2 regions of the Serpentinimonas sp. SMBJO2 genome follow, and region 2 is predicted to be linked to the other one. Evidence: predicted binding sites of a transcription regulator. Region 2 holds the regulator's gene; the other holds the start of a gene.
What was found. The regulator HrcA, encoded in region 2, represses chaperone genes, less so after heat shock. The targets are predictions, from matches to a motif close to TTAGCACTCNNNNNNNNNGAGTGCTAA.
Positions count from the first base shown of each region.

Region 1: a site for HrcA is predicted at 5,823-5,849, ahead of groES (co-chaperone GroES). Genes of this name have one in related genera too.

Region 1 is NZ_CP150628.1:2,276,581-2,285,130, reverse strand. Features, by position in the region: gene flgJ (flagellar assembly peptidoglycan hydrolase FlgJ) at 1-705, shown strand, start outside; gene flgK (flagellar hook-associated protein FlgK) at 719-2,620, shown strand; gene AAAZ40_RS10565 (flagellin N-terminal helical domain-containing protein) at 2,633-3,583, shown strand; gene groL (chaperonin GroEL) at 3,736-5,382, opposite strand; gene groES (co-chaperone GroES) at 5,428-5,718, opposite strand; gene ampD (1,6-anhydro-N-acetylmuramyl-L-alanine amidase AmpD) at 5,873-6,457, opposite strand; gene pssA (CDP-diacylglycerol--serine O-phosphatidyltransferase) at 6,597-7,445, shown strand; gene AAAZ40_RS10540 (2-isopropylmalate synthase) at 7,763-8,550, shown strand, end outside.
Region 2 is NZ_CP150628.1:1,440,626-1,449,175, reverse strand. Features, by position in the region: gene AAAZ40_RS06755 (acyl-CoA dehydrogenase) at 1-817, shown strand, start outside; gene AAAZ40_RS06750 (CaiB/BaiF CoA transferase family protein) at 833-2,041, shown strand; gene AAAZ40_RS06745 (NAD-dependent succinate-semialdehyde dehydrogenase) at 2,072-3,565, shown strand; gene hrcA (heat-inducible transcriptional repressor HrcA) at 4,099-5,139, opposite strand; gene AAAZ40_RS06735 (NAD kinase) at 5,177-6,112, shown strand; gene recN (DNA repair protein RecN) at 6,109-7,764, shown strand; gene rapZ (RNase adapter RapZ) at 7,749-8,550, shown strand, end outside.

The sequences.
Region 1 (8,550 bases), 840 kb from region 2:
CGCGAAGCGACGATGAGTACGGGACTGATGGGCGACGAAGCCGCTGGCTTGGGCAGCCAGTTGCTCGACGAGCAATGGGCCGTCAAGCTCACCGGACTGCCCAGGGGCTTGGGTGAAATGATCGAGCGCCAACTGATGCAGCAAACCCAGGGCGCGCAGGAGCCTGCCAGCGCCGGCCCGGCTGCGGCCCCTGCGGCCATTGCCGCGCGGCCACCGTTTGCCACCCCGAGCCCGAGCCAGGCCAGCTTCGTGACCCAGCACCGCCAGGCGGCGCAGCAAGTCGAGCGCGAGAGCGGCATCCCGGCCAGCTTCATGATCGGCAAGGCCGCGCACGAGACCGGCTGGGGCCGCAGCCCGATCCGCAACGCCGACGGCTCTGACAGCTTCAACCTGTTTGGCATCAAGGCCACGCCGGGCTGGCGCGGGCGCGTGGCCGAGATCACCACCACCGAGTACGTCGATGGCGCGCCGCAGCGCATGGTGCAGCGCTTCCGCGCCTACGACAGCCCGCTCGAGGCCTTTCGCGACTACGCGCGCCTGATCGGGAGCAGCCCGCGCTACGCCGAAGTGATGCAAAACCTGCACTCGGCGCGCGCCTTTGCCCGCGAGGTGCAGGAAGCCGGCTACGCCACCGACCCGCGCTACGCCAGCAAGCTCGAGCGCGTGATCAACGCCACCCTGAACGTCAAACGGGCCTTGGGCTGAACGGGGGGCACAGATGGGATTCAACGTCGGCGTCACGGCCCTGGTGGCCAACCAGGCAGCCTTGCAAGTCATCGGCCACAACATTGCCAACGTCAGCACGCCGGGGTTCTCGCGCCAGAACGTCGAACTCACCCAGGTGCCCGGGCAGCGCTTTGGCGCGGGCTACTTCGGCAAGGGCGTGCAGGTGGCGTCGGTCGAGCGCGCCTTCAACCCCTTCCTGACGCGCGAGGCGAACCTGACCGCAGCCGCGGCCGAGTCGGCCAATCTGCGTTTTCAGCGCCTGCAAACGCTCGAGCAGCTCTTTCCCATGGGGAACGACGGCATCGGGCAGCAGCTCAACGGCTTTCTCAACGCCTGGGCCGACACCGTGGCCTCGCCCACCAACCAGACCGCGCGCGGCGTGGTGCTGACGCGGGCCGAAGAGTTCGCCAGCCGGCTCAACCTGACGGCGCGCCAATTGGAAGAGCTGCGCGTGACCACGCGCATCCAGATCGAGGCCGGCATCGAGCAGGCGAACCGGCTCACCACCAGCATCGGGCAGATCAACCAGCGCATCATCGACGCCTTGGCTGGCGGTGCGCCGCCCAACGACTTGTTCGACCAGCGCGACCGGCTCGTGGCCGATTTGAACAAAATCATCCAGGTCAACACCTTGACGGCCGACGACGGGTCGTTGACGGTGTTCGTGGGCGGCAGCGTGCCGGTGGTGCTGGGCAACCGCGCCACCGCGCTGGTGGGCTCCGAGTCGGTCAGCGCCGAAGGCCGCTACACCCTGGGTTTTGGCAACGCGAACGCGATCATCAACGAGGGCCTGATCACCGGCGGCAGCCTCAAGGGCGCGCTGACCTTCTACAACGACGACGTGGGCGGCGTCAGTGCGCAACTCGGGCGGCTGGCGCTGGCCACGCTGGAGCTGACCAACCGCCAGCACCGCCAGGGCCTGGACTTGAACGGCAATGCCGGGCAGGATTTTTTTCGCGCCTTGCCTGCCGAGTATTTCTCGTCGGCGGTTTCGGTGGTGAGCGGCTCGGTCACGCCGCCAGGGTTGAGCTGGAGCATCGACGGCGCCGCCGACGCGCCAGCCAGTTTTCGCGCCTCCGACTACCGCATCAGCTTCAGCGCTGCAGGCACGGGCAGTCTGACACGCATCAGCGACGGGCACAGCGTCGCCTTTGGCCCACCCGATACCGATCTCACGCTCGACGGCCTGCGCTTCAGCGGGCTGAATCTGGGCGCTGCCAACACCGAGGTGCTGGTGCGGCCGTTTCGCGCCGCGCCTGCGGCCTTGGGCGTCAACCTGACTTCGCCTTCGCAACTGGCGCTCTCGAGCCCGGTGGTGGTGGCGGCGGCGCCGGGTAACTCGGGCAATGTCGAGGTGGTGTCCCTGCACCGCCCTGCGGGCGCGAGCGCGCCGCCGGCTTGGAGTTCGACCACGGTCGAATTTTTTCCCGGCGGTTACAGCACCGACGGGGGCCTTACGGTCTTGCCTTTTCGCTCTGGCACGCCCATCGTCGTCGATGGCTTTGCGCTCACTCTGCGCGGCGCGCCCTCGGTGGGCGACCGCTTTACCGTCAGCCCGGCCACCGGTTTGGACATGCGCCAAAACGCCGGCAACGGTCAGGCGCTGCTGGCCTTGCGCGACCTCGATGCGCTCGACGGCTACAGCCTCTCCGATGGCTACATTCCGGTGTTCGTGGCGGTTTCGTCGAGCATTCAGATCGCCAAGGCCGAGTCCGAATTTTCTACCCGCGTGGCAGCCCAGGCCGAGACCGCGCGCGCCAACCAGGCCGGCGTCAACCTCGACGAGGAGGCGGCGCGCCTGCTGCAGTTTCAGCAAGCCTACCAGGCCAGCGCGCGCTATTTGCAAGCCGTCCAGTCGGTTTTCGAGACCCTGTTGGCCACCTTTGGCCGTTGAGGAGTGTGATCCATGGCTATCGTCCGTGTGGCTACGGCGCATCTTTTCGACGCCGGCATGACGCGCATCAACCAGCGCAGCTCCGAGCTCAACGACCTGCAGGAAAAACTGGCTGCAGGCAGGCGCGTGTTGCGCGCCAGCGATGACCCGGTGGCCGCCACCATGGCCGAGCGCGAGAGCAACCGACTCATGCGCAACGGGGCCGATATGCGCGCGCTCGAGCGCTCGCGTGCCAGTTTGCAGCAAGCCGAAGCGGCAGTGGGGCAGATGGGCGAGGTGCTGGCGCGTTTTCAGGAGCTGTTGGTGCAGGGGGGCAATTCGACCTTGTCGGATCGCGACCGCCTCACCCTGAGCGCCGAGATGCGCGGCCTGCGCGACCAGATGCTGAACCTGGCCAACGTGCAAGATACCGAAGGCAATGCCTTGCTCGGTGGCCTGGGCGTGACCGACCCGAGCGGGCGCCCGTTTGCCGAAGTCGGCCCGCCCACCGCCGTCGTCTCCAACCTGATTCCGGGCCAGGCCGCAGCCACCGAACTGGGCTTGCCCAACCGCGTCGACGGCGACTTTGCCTTGCGCAACCTCGCCTCCACCGACCCGGCCGTGGTCGGCAGCACGGATCTGTTTGCCATCATGCAGCGCGCCATCGAGGCGCTCGAAGACCCGGCCCTGAGCGTGGCTGCGCGCACCCAGGCGCTGGGCTACGCCAACGCCGACCTGCAAACCGGGCAGGACCGGTTGCTGCTGGTGCGCGGGCGCCTGGGCGAACTGCTGCAGCGCGCCGACAGCATCTCCAGCCTGCTGCAAGACCGCGACCTGGCCGGCCAGCAGGCGCTGTCGCAACTGACCGACCTGGACATGGTGCGCGCCATTTCCGAGTTCCAGACGCGCCAGCTCGGGCTGCAAGCGGCGCTGCAGTCCTATGGGCAGGTGCAGCGCTTGTCCTTGTTCCAGTTCATCGCCTGAAGCGTTCGAGGTGCCACGCCAGCGCCCGCTCGGGCTGTGCGCGGCGCACAAAAAAGCCGGGAGGCTCTGCAGCCCCCCGGCTTTTGCATAGGCCCGCCAGCCCTGAGCCCAGAAGGCTCGTGCCGGCGGCCAGTGGCATCACGCCAGCGGCATCACATGTCCATGCCGCCCATACCGCCCATGCCCCCCATGCCGCCGCCCGGCATGGCCGGTGCGTCGTCTTTGGGGGCTTCGGCCACCATGGCCTCGGTGGTCAGCATCAGCGCCGCCACCGACGCGGCGTTTTGCAGCGCCGTGCGCGTGACCTTGGTCGGGTCCAGAATGCCCATGTCGATCATGTCGCCATAGGTGTCGTTGGCGGCGTTGAAGCCGTAGTTGCCCTTGCCGGCCAGCACCGAGTTGACGACCACGCTGGGCTCGCCGCCGGCGTTGGCGACGATGATGCGCAGCGGCTCTTCGACCGCGCGCAGCACCAGCTTGATGCCGGCTTCCTGGTCGGCGTTGTCGCCCTTGACCGCGCCGATGGCCTGGCGTGCGCGCAGCAGCGCCACGCCGCCGCCGGCCACGATGCCTTCTTCGACGGCCGCGCGGGTGGCGTGCAGCGCGTCTTCGACGCGGGCTTTTTTCTCTTTCATCTCGACTTCGGTGGCCGCGCCGACCTTGATCACCGCCACGCCGCCGGCCAGCTTGGCCACGCGCTCTTGCAGCTTCTCACGGTCGTAGTCGCTGGTGGCTTCCTCGATCTGGATGCGGATTTGCTTGACGCGCGCCTGGATGTCGTCTTCCGAGCCAGCACCGTCGATGATGGTGGTGTTCTCCTTGGCGATTTCCACCCGCTTGGCCTGGCCCAGGTCGGCCAGCGTGACCTTCTCGAGCGTCAGGCCGACTTCCTCGGCGATCACCTTGCCGCCGGTCAGGATGGCGATATCTTCCAGCATGGCCTTGCGGCGGTCGCCAAAGCCCGGGGCCTTGACTGCCACCACTTTCAGGATGCCGCGGATGGTGTTGACCACCAGCGTCGCCAGCGCTTCGCCTTCCACGTCTTCGGCAATGATCAGCAGCGGACGGCCGGCCTTGGCCACGGCTTCGAGCGTGGGCAGCAGGTCGCGGATGTTGCTGATTTTCTTGTCGAACAGCAGCACGAACGGGTTGTCCAGCAGCGCCGCTTGCTTTTCCGGGTTGTTGATGAAGTAGGGCGAGAGGTAGCCGCGGTCGAACTGCATGCCTTCGACGATGTCGAGCTCGTTGTCCAGGCTCTTGCCGTCTTCGACCGTGATCACGCCTTCCTTGCCCACTTTGTCCATCGCCTTGGCGATGATGTCGCCGATGCTGGCGTCGGCGTTGGCCGAGATGGCGCCCACTTGCGCGATTTCCTTGCTGGTGGTGGTGGGCTTGGAGGCCTTTTTCAGCTCTTCGACCAGGGCCGTGACGGCCTTGTCGATGCCGCGCTTGAGGTCCATCGGGTTCATGCCGGCGGCCACGTACTTCATGCCTTCGCGCACGATGGCTTGGGCCAGCACGGTGGCGGTGGTGGTGCCGTCACCGGCGTTGTCGCTGGTCTTGGAAGCGACTTCCTTGACCATCTGCGCGCCCATGTTCTGCAGCTTGTCCTTGAGCTCGATTTCCTTGGCCACTGACACACCGTCCTTGGTCACGGTGGGGGCACCGAAGCTGCGCTCGAGCACCACGTTGCGGCCTTTGGGGCCCAGGGTCACCTTCACGGCGTTGGCCAGGATGTTCACACCCTCGACCATGCGGGCGCGGGCTTCGCCGCCGAAAACTACGTCTTTTGCTGCCATTTGTTGCTATCCTTGAAATGTGTGGGGGTGAAACGGGGGCGCGCTTCAGCGCACGACGACGGCGAACAGGTCGTCTTCCTTCATGACCAGCAGCTCGTCGCCATCGACCTTGACGGTCTGGCCGCTGTACTTGCCAAACAACACGCGGTCGCCGACTTGCACGCTCAGGGCTTTGGTTTCGCCTTTGTCGTTGGTCTTGCCCGGGCCGACGGCCAGCACTTCACCCTGGTCGGGTTTTTCGGCGGCGTTGTCGGGAATCACGATGCCCGAAGCGGTTTTGGTTTCCTGTTCCAAGCGCTTGACGATCACGCGATCGGCGAGGGGGCGAAGTTTCATGGGTACTCCTGTCACAAAAAAGGCACACACAACGGTGCAGTTGCTACGAAAGTCGTGGGGGCCGGCTGCGGCTGCCCTGGGCAGGCCGCTGACCGAGTCTGCTGTTAGCACTAACCACCAACGAGTGCTGATGATAAGGCCGCAGCGCCGGTTTTCAAGGGGGGGCGGCGAAAAACTCCGCATCGGCCTGCGGCCACAGCCCGACCAGGCGCTCGTGCGGCCAGCCGGTCAGGCGCTGCAGCAGCGCCCAGTCGAAGCCCGGCCCGGGGTCGGCCTTGCGACCGGGGGCGATGTGCTGGTGCCCGGCCACGTGCTCGATCGGGTAGCGCCCCGCCAGCTCGAGGCACAGCGCGGCCAGCGTCGGGTACTGGGCCGGCTCGAAGGGCTCGCCCTCCAGGCCTTCGAGCTCGATGCCGATCGAAAAATCGTTGCAGTTGGGCCGGCCCAGCCACTGCGAGGCCCCGGCGTGCCAGGCGCGGCGCTCGCAGTCCACAAACTGCAGCAGCTCGCCGCAGCGGCGGATGTAGTAGTGCGCCGACACCTGCAGGCCCCGGATCGACTCGAAGTAGGGGTGCGCGCCCCAGTCCAGCGTGCCGGCAAACAGCTGCTCGACCTGCGGGCCGCCGTACTGCCCCGGCGGCAGGCTGATGGAGTGCAGCACCAGCAGCGTGATGCGCGCCCCCGGCGGGCGCGCGCCGTGGTGCGGGCTGGGGCAGCGGCGTGGGGTGGGCAGGGGCACGGCGGGCGGGCTTTGGGAGCGAAGTGGGTTTGGGAGGCTGAGGTTCAGGCCATCGAGTCTAGCTGGAGTGGACGCCACTTCGACCCACTTCGACCCGAGTCGCTCCAGATGCCGACCGCGCTGGCTTACACTTGCCGCCATGCAAGCCGACTCCAGCCCCCCACCTGCCCCCAAACCCGATCCCGATTCGGGGTGCGGTGGAGCCGCTGCGCCGCTGCCGCCGCCGCGGCGCATCAAGGGCATTTACGTGCTGCCCAACCTGATCACGCTGGCAGGGCTGTTCGGTGGCTTTTATGCCGTGGTCATGGCCATGAACGACCGCTTCGACCTCGCTGCCCTGGGCATTTTCGCCGCCATGGTGCTCGACAGCCTCGACGGCCGGGTGGCGCGCCTGACGCGCACGCAAAGCGCCTTTGGCGAGCAGATGGATTCGCTGGCCGATATGGTCTCCTTTGGCGCCGCGCCGGCGCTGGTGGCTTACGAGTGGGCGCTGTACGACCTCGGGCGCTGGGGCTGGATCGCCGCTTTTGTCTATTGCGCCTGCGCGGCGCTGCGGCTGGCGCGCTTCAATGTCAACACGGCCGTGGTCGATCGGCGCTACTTCCAGGGCCTGCCCTCGCCGGCGGCGGCGGCGCTGGTGGCGGGCTTCATCTGGCTGGCAACCGAATTCGAGCTCAGTGCCCCCGATCTGGTCTGGCCGATGTTCGCCCTCATGCTCTATGCCGGGCTGACCATGGTCTCCAACCTCCCCTTTTACAGCTTCAAAGACCTCAAGCTCAAGCGCAGCGTGCCCTTTGTGGTGATCGTGCTGGTGGCGCTGGGGATCGCGGTGATCAACATCCACCCGCCGCTGGTGCTGTTTGGCCTGATTGCGGGCTATGCCGCCTCGGGTTACGTGGTCTATGGTTGGCGCAAGCTGCGCGGCGAGCCCACCAGCGTGGTGAGCACCAGCACCCACGACCCGGACGAAAAAGACCTGCACCGCTGATCGAAGCGGCCTGAAGCCACCCGTTCATGCCGGCCTCGAGGCCCCACACCCCCTGCCGGCGGCGCAGCACATGCGCGCCATAGCCCCAAGGCCGCCACGGTGATAGGCAGGGGCAATCGCCCGCCCGGCTGGGCATGTTATATTGTTGTCATGCAAGACCTGCGCGCGCTTTCGCTACTACCCCGGACTCACCACGGGTCGGCGAGTTAGCGCACGCCTTTTTTGCACAACGGCCCGTTTGCACCCGCAGCGGGCCGTTGGTGTTTTTGGGGCTGCGGGCAACATGAGGTTGCGGACACACCGCTTGGAGCACTCACATGAGCGACAAACTGATCATTTTCGACACCACCTTGCGCGATGGCGAGCAGTCGCCCGGGGCCTCCATGACCAAGGACGAAAAGCTGCGCATCGCGCGCCAGCTCGAGCGCCTGAAGGTGGATGTGATCGAGGCCGGCTTTGCTGCCGCCTCCAACGGCGACTTCGAAGCCGTCAAGGCCATCGCCGACGCCATCAGGGACAGCACCGTGTGTTCGCTGGCGCGCGCCAACGAGCACGACATCAGCCGCTCGGCCCAGGCGCTGGCCGGCGCGCGCAGCGCCCGCATCCACACCTTCATCGCCACCAGCGCGCTGCACATGGAGAAAAAGCTGCGCATGACGCCCGAGCAGGTGTTCGAGCAGGCGCAGCAGGCGGTGCGGCTGGCGCGCCAGCTCTGCCCCGACGTCGAGTTCAGCCCCGAAGACGGCTACCGCAGCGACCCCGACTTTTTGTGCCGCGTGATCGAGGCGGTGATCGGCGCCGGCGCGCGCACCATCAACATCCCCGACACCGTGGGCTACGGCGTGCCCGAGCTCTACGGCAACTTCATCAAAATGCTGCGCGAGCGCGTGCCCAACTCCGATCTCGCGGTCTGGAGCGTGCACTGCCACAACGATCTGGGCATGGCGGTGGCCAATTCGCTCGCCGGCGTCAAGATCGGCGGCGCGCGCCAGGTCGAGTGCACCATCAACGGCCTGGGTGAGCGCGCCGGCAACTGCGCGCTCGAAGAAATCGTCATGGCCGTGAAAACGCGGCGCGATTACTTTGGCCTCGAAGTCGGCATCGA
Region 2 (8,550 bases):
ATACCTGCCCAAGCTGGCCCGCGGCGAGTGGGTGGGCTGCTTTGGCCTGACCGAACCCAACCACGGCTCCGACCCCGGCAGCATGGTCACCCGCGCCAGGAAAGTGCCCGGCGGTTACGCGATCAGCGGCGCCAAGACGTGGATCACCAACTCCCCGATCGCCGACGTATTCGTGGTCTGGGCCAAGGACGATGAAGGCGCCATTCGCGGCTTCATCCTGGAAAAAGGCTGGAACGGCCTGAGCGCCCCGGCCATTCATGGCAAGGTGGGCCTGCGCGCCAGCATCACCGGCGAGATCGTGATGGAGGACGTGTTTTGCCCCGAAGCCAACGCCTTTCCCGAGGTGCGTGGCCTGAAGGGCCCCTTCACCTGCCTGAACAGCGCCCGCTACGGCATCGCTTGGGGCGCGTTGGGCGCGGCCGAAGACTGCTGCGCCCGTGCGCGCCAGTACGTGCTCGAGCGGCAGCAGTTCGGCCGCCCGCTGGCCGCCAACCAGCTGATTCAGAAGAAGCTGGCCGATATGGTGAGCGAAATCGCGCTCGGCCTGCAAGGTTGCCTGCGCCTGGGGCGCCTGAAAGACCAAGGCCAGGCGGCGATCGAACTCACCAGCCTGCTCAAGCGCAACAGCTGCGGCAAGGCGCTCGACATCGCCCGCACGGCGCGCGACATGCTCGGCGGCAACGGCATCAGCGACGCATACGGGGTGGCGCGGCATCTGGTCAACCTCGAAGTGGTCAACACCTACGAGGGCACGCACGACGTGCACGCCCTCATCCTTGGGCGCGCCATCACCGGCATCGCCGCTTTTGCCAACTGAACAGCCCAACGCCCCATGCCCCCTGCCCCCTTCAGCGCCAGCCCCGCCGCCACGCCTGTGCGACCACTCGAGGGCGTGCGCGTGCTCGACCTCTCGCGCGTGCTCGCCGGCCCCTGGGCGGCACAGATACTGGCCGACTACGGCGCCGACGTGATCAAGGTCGAGCGCCCCGGCTGCGGCGACGACACCCGCGCCTGGGGTCCGCCCTGGTGGGGCGAAGGCGAGCAGCGGCTATCGGCCTACTTCGTCTGCGCCAACCGCGGCAAGCGCTCGGTGGCCATCGACCTGACCCAGCCCGAAGGCATCGAGCAGGTGCGCGAGCTTGCGCGCGAGGCCGACGTGCTGATCGAAAACTACAAAGTCGGCCAACTGGCGCGCTATGGGCTGGATGCGCCCAATCTGCAAGCCCTCAACCCGCGCCTGATCTACTGCTCCATCACCGGCTACGGCCAGACCGGCCCGCTCTCGCCCCGAGCCGGTTACGACTTCGCCATCCAGGCCGAAGGCGGCCTGATGAGCATCACCGGCAACCCCGACGGCGAGCCGCAAAAGGTGGGGGTGGCGGTCACCGACCTGCTCACTGGCGTCTATGCCTGCAGCGCCATCCTGGCCGCGCTGCACGAGCGCGGGCGCACCGGGCGCGGGCGCGTGATCGACGCCGCCTTGTTCGACGTGCAAGTGGCCATGCTGGCCAACCAGGCCAGCAACCAGCTCATCGGCGCCACCCGGCCCAGCCGCATGGGCAACGCGCACCCCAACATCGTGCCCTATCAGGTTTTTGCCACCCGCGACGGCCACCTCGTGCTGGCCGTGGGCAACGACGCCCAGTTCAACCGCCTGTGCGAGGCCATCGGCCAGCCGCTGCTGGCGCGCGACCAGCGCTTTGGCACCAACCCGGCGCGGGTGCAACACCGCCAAGAGCTGATCGAGCTCATCGGCCCAGTGCTGCGCCAGCGCGACACCGCCGACTGGCGCACGCATCTGGATGCGCTGGGCATCCCGTGTGCGCCCATTCTGGACGTGGCGCAGGTGCTCGAGCACCCGCAAGTGGCGGCGCGCGGCCTGATCCTGCCCGCGCAAGCGGCGCCGGAGGATGGCGCGCTGGGCACCCCGCCGGCGCTGGCGCACCCGATCCTGCTCGACGGCCAGCGCCCCTGCGCCGCACTGCCCCCACCCGCGCTCGGCCCCGAGCACACGCACTGGCAGCCGCTGCCTGGCACCTGAACCCCCCCAAACGAGCGAGCCCGTCACCCCATGCCCACCCCCACCTCCTGCCCCCTGAGCCTGCTGCACGACCCCAGCCTGCTCAAAACCGACGCCCTGATCGACGGCCGCTGGGTGCCCGGCAGCCAGCGCTTTGACGTGCACGACCCGGCCACCGGGGCCAAGCTGGCCGATGTCGCCAACCTCGGGCCGGCCGAGGCCCAGCAGGCGATCGACGCCGCCCACACCGCCTGGCCGGCCTGGCGCAACCAGACCGCCAAGCAGCGCAGCCAGATTTTGCGGCGCTGGTTCGAACTGCTGCTGGAGCATCAGGACGATCTGGCGCGACTCATGACCGCAGAACAAGGCAAACCCTTGGCCGAAACCCGGGGCGAAGTCGCTTATGGGGCCAGCTTCGTCGAATGGTTTGCCGAAGAAGCCAAGCGCGTCAATGGCGAAACCCTGCCCCAGTTCGACCCCAACCGGCGCCTGCTGGTGCTCAAGCAGCCCATCGGCGTCTGCGCCGCCATCACGCCCTGGAACTTTCCGCTGGCCATGATCACGCGCAAAGTGGCGCCGGCGCTGGCGGCGGGCTGCCCGGTGATCGTCAAACCGGCCGAACTCACGCCCCTGACCGCGCTCGCCGCCGCCGAACTGGCCCAGCGCGCCGGCCTGCCACCGGGCGTGCTCAACGTGCTGAGTGCCGACAGCGCGCGCTCGATCGCCATCGGCCAGGTGCTGTGCGCCAGCGACACCGTGCGCCACCTGAGCTTTACCGGCTCCACCGAAGTCGGGCGCATCCTGATGGCGCAGTGCGCGCCGACGGTGAAAAAGCTCGCGCTCGAACTCGGCGGCAACGCCCCCTTCATCGTCTTTGACGACGCCGACCTCGACAGCGCGGTCGAAGGCGCGCTGGCCAGCAAATACCGCAACGCCGGCCAGACCTGCGTCTGCGCCAACCGCTTTTATGTGCAAGCCGGCATCTACGAGGCTTTTTTGCAGAAATTCGCGGCCCGTGTCGGCACGCTGCAAGTGGGCAGCGGCTTTGCCGAAGGCGTGGCCATCGGGCCGCTGATCGAGCCCGCCGCGCTCGACAAGGTGCAACGCCACCTCGACGACGCGCAGGCCCAGGGGGCGCGGGTGCTGGTGGGTGGGCAGCGCCTGAGCGCGCTGGGCAGCGGCCAGTTCTTTGCCCCCACCGTGCTCGCCGACTGCCACGCCGCCATGCTGTGCGCACGCGAAGAGACCTTCGGCCCGCTGGCCCCGGTGTTCCGCTTCGACACCGAGCAAGAGGTCATCGCCGCCGCCAACGCCACCGAATTCGGGCTGGCGAGCTACTTCTACAGCCGCGACGTGGGCCGCATCTGGCGCATGAGCGAGGCGCTGGAGTACGGCATGGTCGGCGTCAACGTCGGCATCTTGGCCACCGAGCACGTGCCCTTTGGCGGCATGAAACAGTCGGGCCTCGGGCGCGAGGGCTCGCACCACGGCATCGACGAATACCTGGAGCTCAAGTACGTCTGCGTGGGCGATGTGCTGCGTTGAGCGTTGCGGCGCTTGCAGCAGCTCTGCCGGGCGCGGCTTCACCGACCTTCGGCCTCCCCCTCGTCGGTCTGGAAGTTTGGGCAGATGGTGGGCCTCCCGTGAGTCGAACACGGCACCAACGGATTATGCGTACCAGCTATGGCTTTCGCCACCCCTTTCGGGTTTGTGGTCTGGACTGTCTCTTGTCGTTACGACCTGCCCGTACAGTCTCTACACGTCCTCCCCCAAGGGGGAGTTTCGCTCGGGATTGCCACGCCAGCAAGGCAGAGGTTTCCCCGAATTTGAGCAGTTCTACCGGCAGGCAGAGTGAACTTACCCACCGGCAACCCACATTCGCGCCGCCCGTATTCTTGCGAACCGCAGGGCGGCGCAGCTTAAGTCCGCTGCTCTAACCAAGCATGAGCTAGAGGCCCAGAGATCTGGAGTTTACTGCATCCCCAAGCGCCCAGACAAGCGCCCAAGGAAGCGCCGGCACAGGCGCCCATGCGCCCACCGGCACAGGCACGCGCAGGCCCATGCTGGGCGCCAGCTGCTCACGGCGGGCTGCGAAACTCCTGGCGCGGCTGGCTCAGGGCGTTGCCCAGCAGCTTGGCGGTGATGTCCACGATCTGGATCATGCGCTCGTAGGGCATGCGCTGCGGGCCGATCACGCCCAGGGTGCCGACCACGGCGCCATCGACGGTGTAGGGCGCGCTGACCACCGACAAATCCTCGAACGGCACGCCTTGGCTGTCGCCGCCGATGAAGATCCGCACCCCGTCGGCCTGGTGCGAGACGTCGAGCAGCCGCATGAGCTGGGTTTTTTGCTCAAAGATATCGAATAGCCGCCGCAACTGCCCCAAGTCGTGCGAAAAATCGCTCACCGACAGCAGGTTGCGCTCGCCGGCCACCAGCACCGCGTCTTGCTGCGCCTCGCTTTCGGTACCCAGCTCAACCGCTTGCAGCATCAGGGCGGCGATCTCACCACGCAGGCGCTCGACTTCGGTGCGCAGGCGGTCGCGCACCTCGCTCAGCGTCAGGCCGGCGTAGTGGGCGTTGAGAAAATTGGCCGCTTCTTGCAGTTGGCTTTGTTCAAACTCGGGCTGGGTGTGGATGACGTGGTTTTGCACCTCGCCATCGGGCGAGACCAGAATCACCAGCACGCGCCGCTGCGACAGGCTCAAAAACTCGATGTGCCTGAAGACGCTGGCGCGCTTGGGCACCCGCACCACGCCCACGAAATGCGACAGGCTGGAGAGCAGCTGCGCCGCCTGGTTGAGCACTTGGCGCGGTTGCTCGCCATGCAGGGCAGCGGCCGGCATGGACTCCACGGCGGGGAGCTCGTCGCGCCGGGCGGTGAGCATGGTATCGACAAACAGCCGGTAGCCGCGCGCGGTGGGCACCCGGCCCGCCGAGGTGTGCGGGCTGGCGATCAGGCCGAGATCCTCGAGGTCGCTCATGACGTTGCGGATGGTCGCGGGCGAGAGCTCCAGCCCGGCCGCACGCGACAGGGTGCGCGAGCCCACCGGTTGACCGTCGGCGATGTAGCGCTCGACCAGGGTTTTGAGCAGGTGCTTGGAGCGGTCATCGAGCATGAGGAAGATTTTAATGGGCTTGTGCTTTAATTTGCACATGAATCAGCACGCCTCAACCCCTGCTGCACCGCCGCTGGCTGCCCTGCCGCCTGCGGCAGAGCTGCGCTTCCACCACGTGGCGGTGATCGGCAAATACAACGCACTGGGTTCGCGCGGCATCATCGACACCTTGGCGCATTTTTTGCTCAAACAGGGCTGCGCCGTGAGCCTGGAGCGCGAAACCGCCCTCAACACCGGGCTGGAAACCTACCCGGTGCTCGACGTGAGCGAGATCGGCCGGCACTGCGATTTGGCGCTGGTGCTCGGGGGCGATGGCACCATGCTGGGCATCGGGCGCCAGCTGGCGCGCCAGCAAGTCCCTCTGGTGGGGATCAACCAAGGCCGACTGGGCTTTATCACCGACATCCCGTGGCAGGGCTACGCCCCGGTTTTGCAAGCCATTCTGCACGGCCAGTACGAGCAAGACCGGCGCGCGCTGATGCACGCCAGCGTCTGGCGCGACGGCTCGTGCGTGTTCGAGACCATCGCCATGAACGACGTGGTGGTCAACCGCGGCAGCGCCCCCAGCATGGTGGAGCTGCGGGTCGAGGTCGATGGCCATTTCGTGGCCAAGCAGCGCGCCGACGGCCTAGTGATCGCCACCCCCACGGGTTGCACCGCTTACGCCTTGTCGGCCGGTGGGCCGCTGTTGCACCCGGCCATCGACGGCTGGATCATGGCCCCGATCGCGCCGCACACGCTCACCAACCGCCCGATCGTGCTGCCAGCCAGCGGCGAAATCGCGGTCGAGGTGGTCTCGGGGCGCGACGCCAGCGCACACTTTGATATGCAGAGCTTCACCAGCCTGCTGCATGGCGACCGCATCGTGGTGCGGCGCGCGGCGCACCAACTGTGCCTGTTGCACCCGCTGGGCTGGAGCTATTTTGACACCCTGCGGCGCAAGCTGCACTGGAACGAAGGGGGCGTGGGTTGAGCTGGCAACGCATGGCGCTGCGCGATTTTGTGATCGTGCGCGAACTGGAACTGGATTTGCAGCGAGGCTTTACCGTGCTCACCGGCGAGACCGGGGCCGGCAAGTCGATCCTCATCGACGCCCTGCAGTTGGCGCTGGGCGCGCGCGCCGACGCCGCGGTGGTGCGCGAGGGCGCGGCACGCACCGAGGTGGTGGCCGAATTCGAGCCCACGGCGGCGGCCTGCGAGTGGCTGGCCGAGCAGGGCTTCGAGGGCGAGCCGGGCGAGCCCTTGCGGCTCAAGCGCCAGCTCGACACCCAAGGCCGCAGCCGCGCCTGGATCAACGGCAGCACCGCCAGCGCGACCCAGTTGCGCGAGCTGGGCGAGCTGCTGCTCGACATCCACGGCCAGCACGCTTGGCAGCGCCTGACGCGGCCCGAGGCCGTGCGCCAGCTGCTCGACGACTACGCCCGCATCGACGCACGCGCCTTGCGCCAGCTCTGGAGCGACTGGCGCGCCGCGCAGCGCAGCCTCGAGCAGGCGCACACGCAACAAAGCCAGCTGCAACAAGAGCGCGAACGCCTGCAGTGGCAACTCACCGAGCTCGAGCGCCTAGCCCCGCTGCCCGGCGAATGGGAAGAGCTCAACTTGCAGCACGGGCGGCTGGCGCACGCGCAAGCGCTGCTGGAGGCGGCGCAAACGGCGCTGCACTGCTTGAGCGAAGACGAAGCCAGCGCCCGCACCCTGCTCTACCGCGCCGCGCAAGCTCTGCAAGCGCAGCAACACGTGGAGCCGCGCTACCAGGGCCTGGCCGAGCTGCTGAGCAGCGCGCTGGCGCAGGTCGATGACGCCTGCCACGACCTGCAACAGCACGCCCAGCGCACCGAACTCGACCCAGCGGCGCTGCAGGCGCTGGACCAACGCCTAGGCCTGTGGCTGGCGCTGGCGCGGCGCCTGCGCTGCGAGCCACAGGCGCTGGCCGAGCGGCTGCAGGCCGGCCGCCAGGCGCTGGCCGAGCTCGAGCGCAGCGCCGATCTGGCCGCGCTGGAGCAGGCCGAACACCAGGCCCAGGCGCGTTTTGGCTCCGAGGCCGAGCGCCTGCGCCGCCTGCGCCTCGAGGCCGGGGCGCGGCTTGGGCACGCCATCACGCAAGCCATGCAGGGCCTGGGGATGGCCGGTGGGCGCTTCGAGGTGCGGCTGCAGGCCCTGCCCGAGCCGCAAGCGCACGGCCTCGACCAAGTCGAGTTTTTGGTGGCTGCGCACCCCGGCAGCACCCCGCGCCCAGTGGGCAAGGTAGCCTCTGGGGGCGAGCTGTCGCGCATCGCGCTGGCGATCTCGGTCTGCACCAGCGAGGTCGGCAGCGCCCCGACGCTGATCTTTGACGAAGTGGACAGCGGCATCGGCGGCGCGGTGGCGCACACCGTGGGCCAGCTCATGCGCCGCTTGGGGAGCGATCGGCAGGTGCTGGCCGTGACCCATCTGGCGCAAGTGGCGGCCTGCGCGCACCAGCACCTGCGCGTGAGCAAAGGGCAAGACGCGCAAGGCAGCAGCAGCCAGATCGAGCCCCTGGACGGTGCGCAGCGGGTGGCCGAAGTGGCGCGCATGCTCGGCGGCCAGCAGCTCACCGACACCACCTTGGCGCACGCTCAGGAGCTGTTATGCAACTCGTCCTGATCACCGGCATGTCGGGCTCGGGCAAATCGGTGGCCCTGCACGCGCTCGAAGACGCCGGTTTTTACTGCGTGGACAACCTGCCACCCGATCTGCTGGAGCCGCTGGTCGCCTTGCAGCAGGCCGAAGCCACCGAGCGCGTGGCGGTGGCCATCGACGTGCGCAGCGCCCGCGCGCTGCCCACCCTGCCCTTGCGGCTGCGCCAGCTGCGCGCCCGTGGCCTGCCGCTCACCGTGCTGTTTCTCGACACCAGCACCGAAACGCTGGTGCGCCGCTTCTCCGAAACCCGGCGCCTGCACCCGCTCTCGCTCAAAGACAGCAGCGACCAGCGTCGCGCCTTGGCCGATGCCATCGAGCTCGAGCGCGAGCTGCTCAGCGACCTGCGCGAGCAGGCCCAAGTGCTCGACACCAGCCAACTCAAGGCCGCGCACCTGCGCAGCACGGTCAAGGCGCTGCTGCAACTGCCCCCGGCCCGCTTGACGTTGGTGTTCGAGTCCTTCGCCTTCAAGCGCGGCGTGCCGATGGATGCCGATTTTGTGTTCGACGTGCGCATGCTGCCCAATCCGCACTACGAACCCGAACTGCGCCTGCTAACTGGGCGCGACCCTGCGGTGGCGCAGTTTTTGCAGGCCGAAGCCGAAGTGACGGCGATGCAAGAGCAGATCGAGGCTTTTCTGAGGCGCTGGCTGCCGCGCCTGGAGGCCGACCACCGCAGCTACGTGACGGTGGCCATCGGCTGCACCGGCGGGCAGCACCGCTCGGTCTATCTGGTGGAACGCTTGGCGCAGG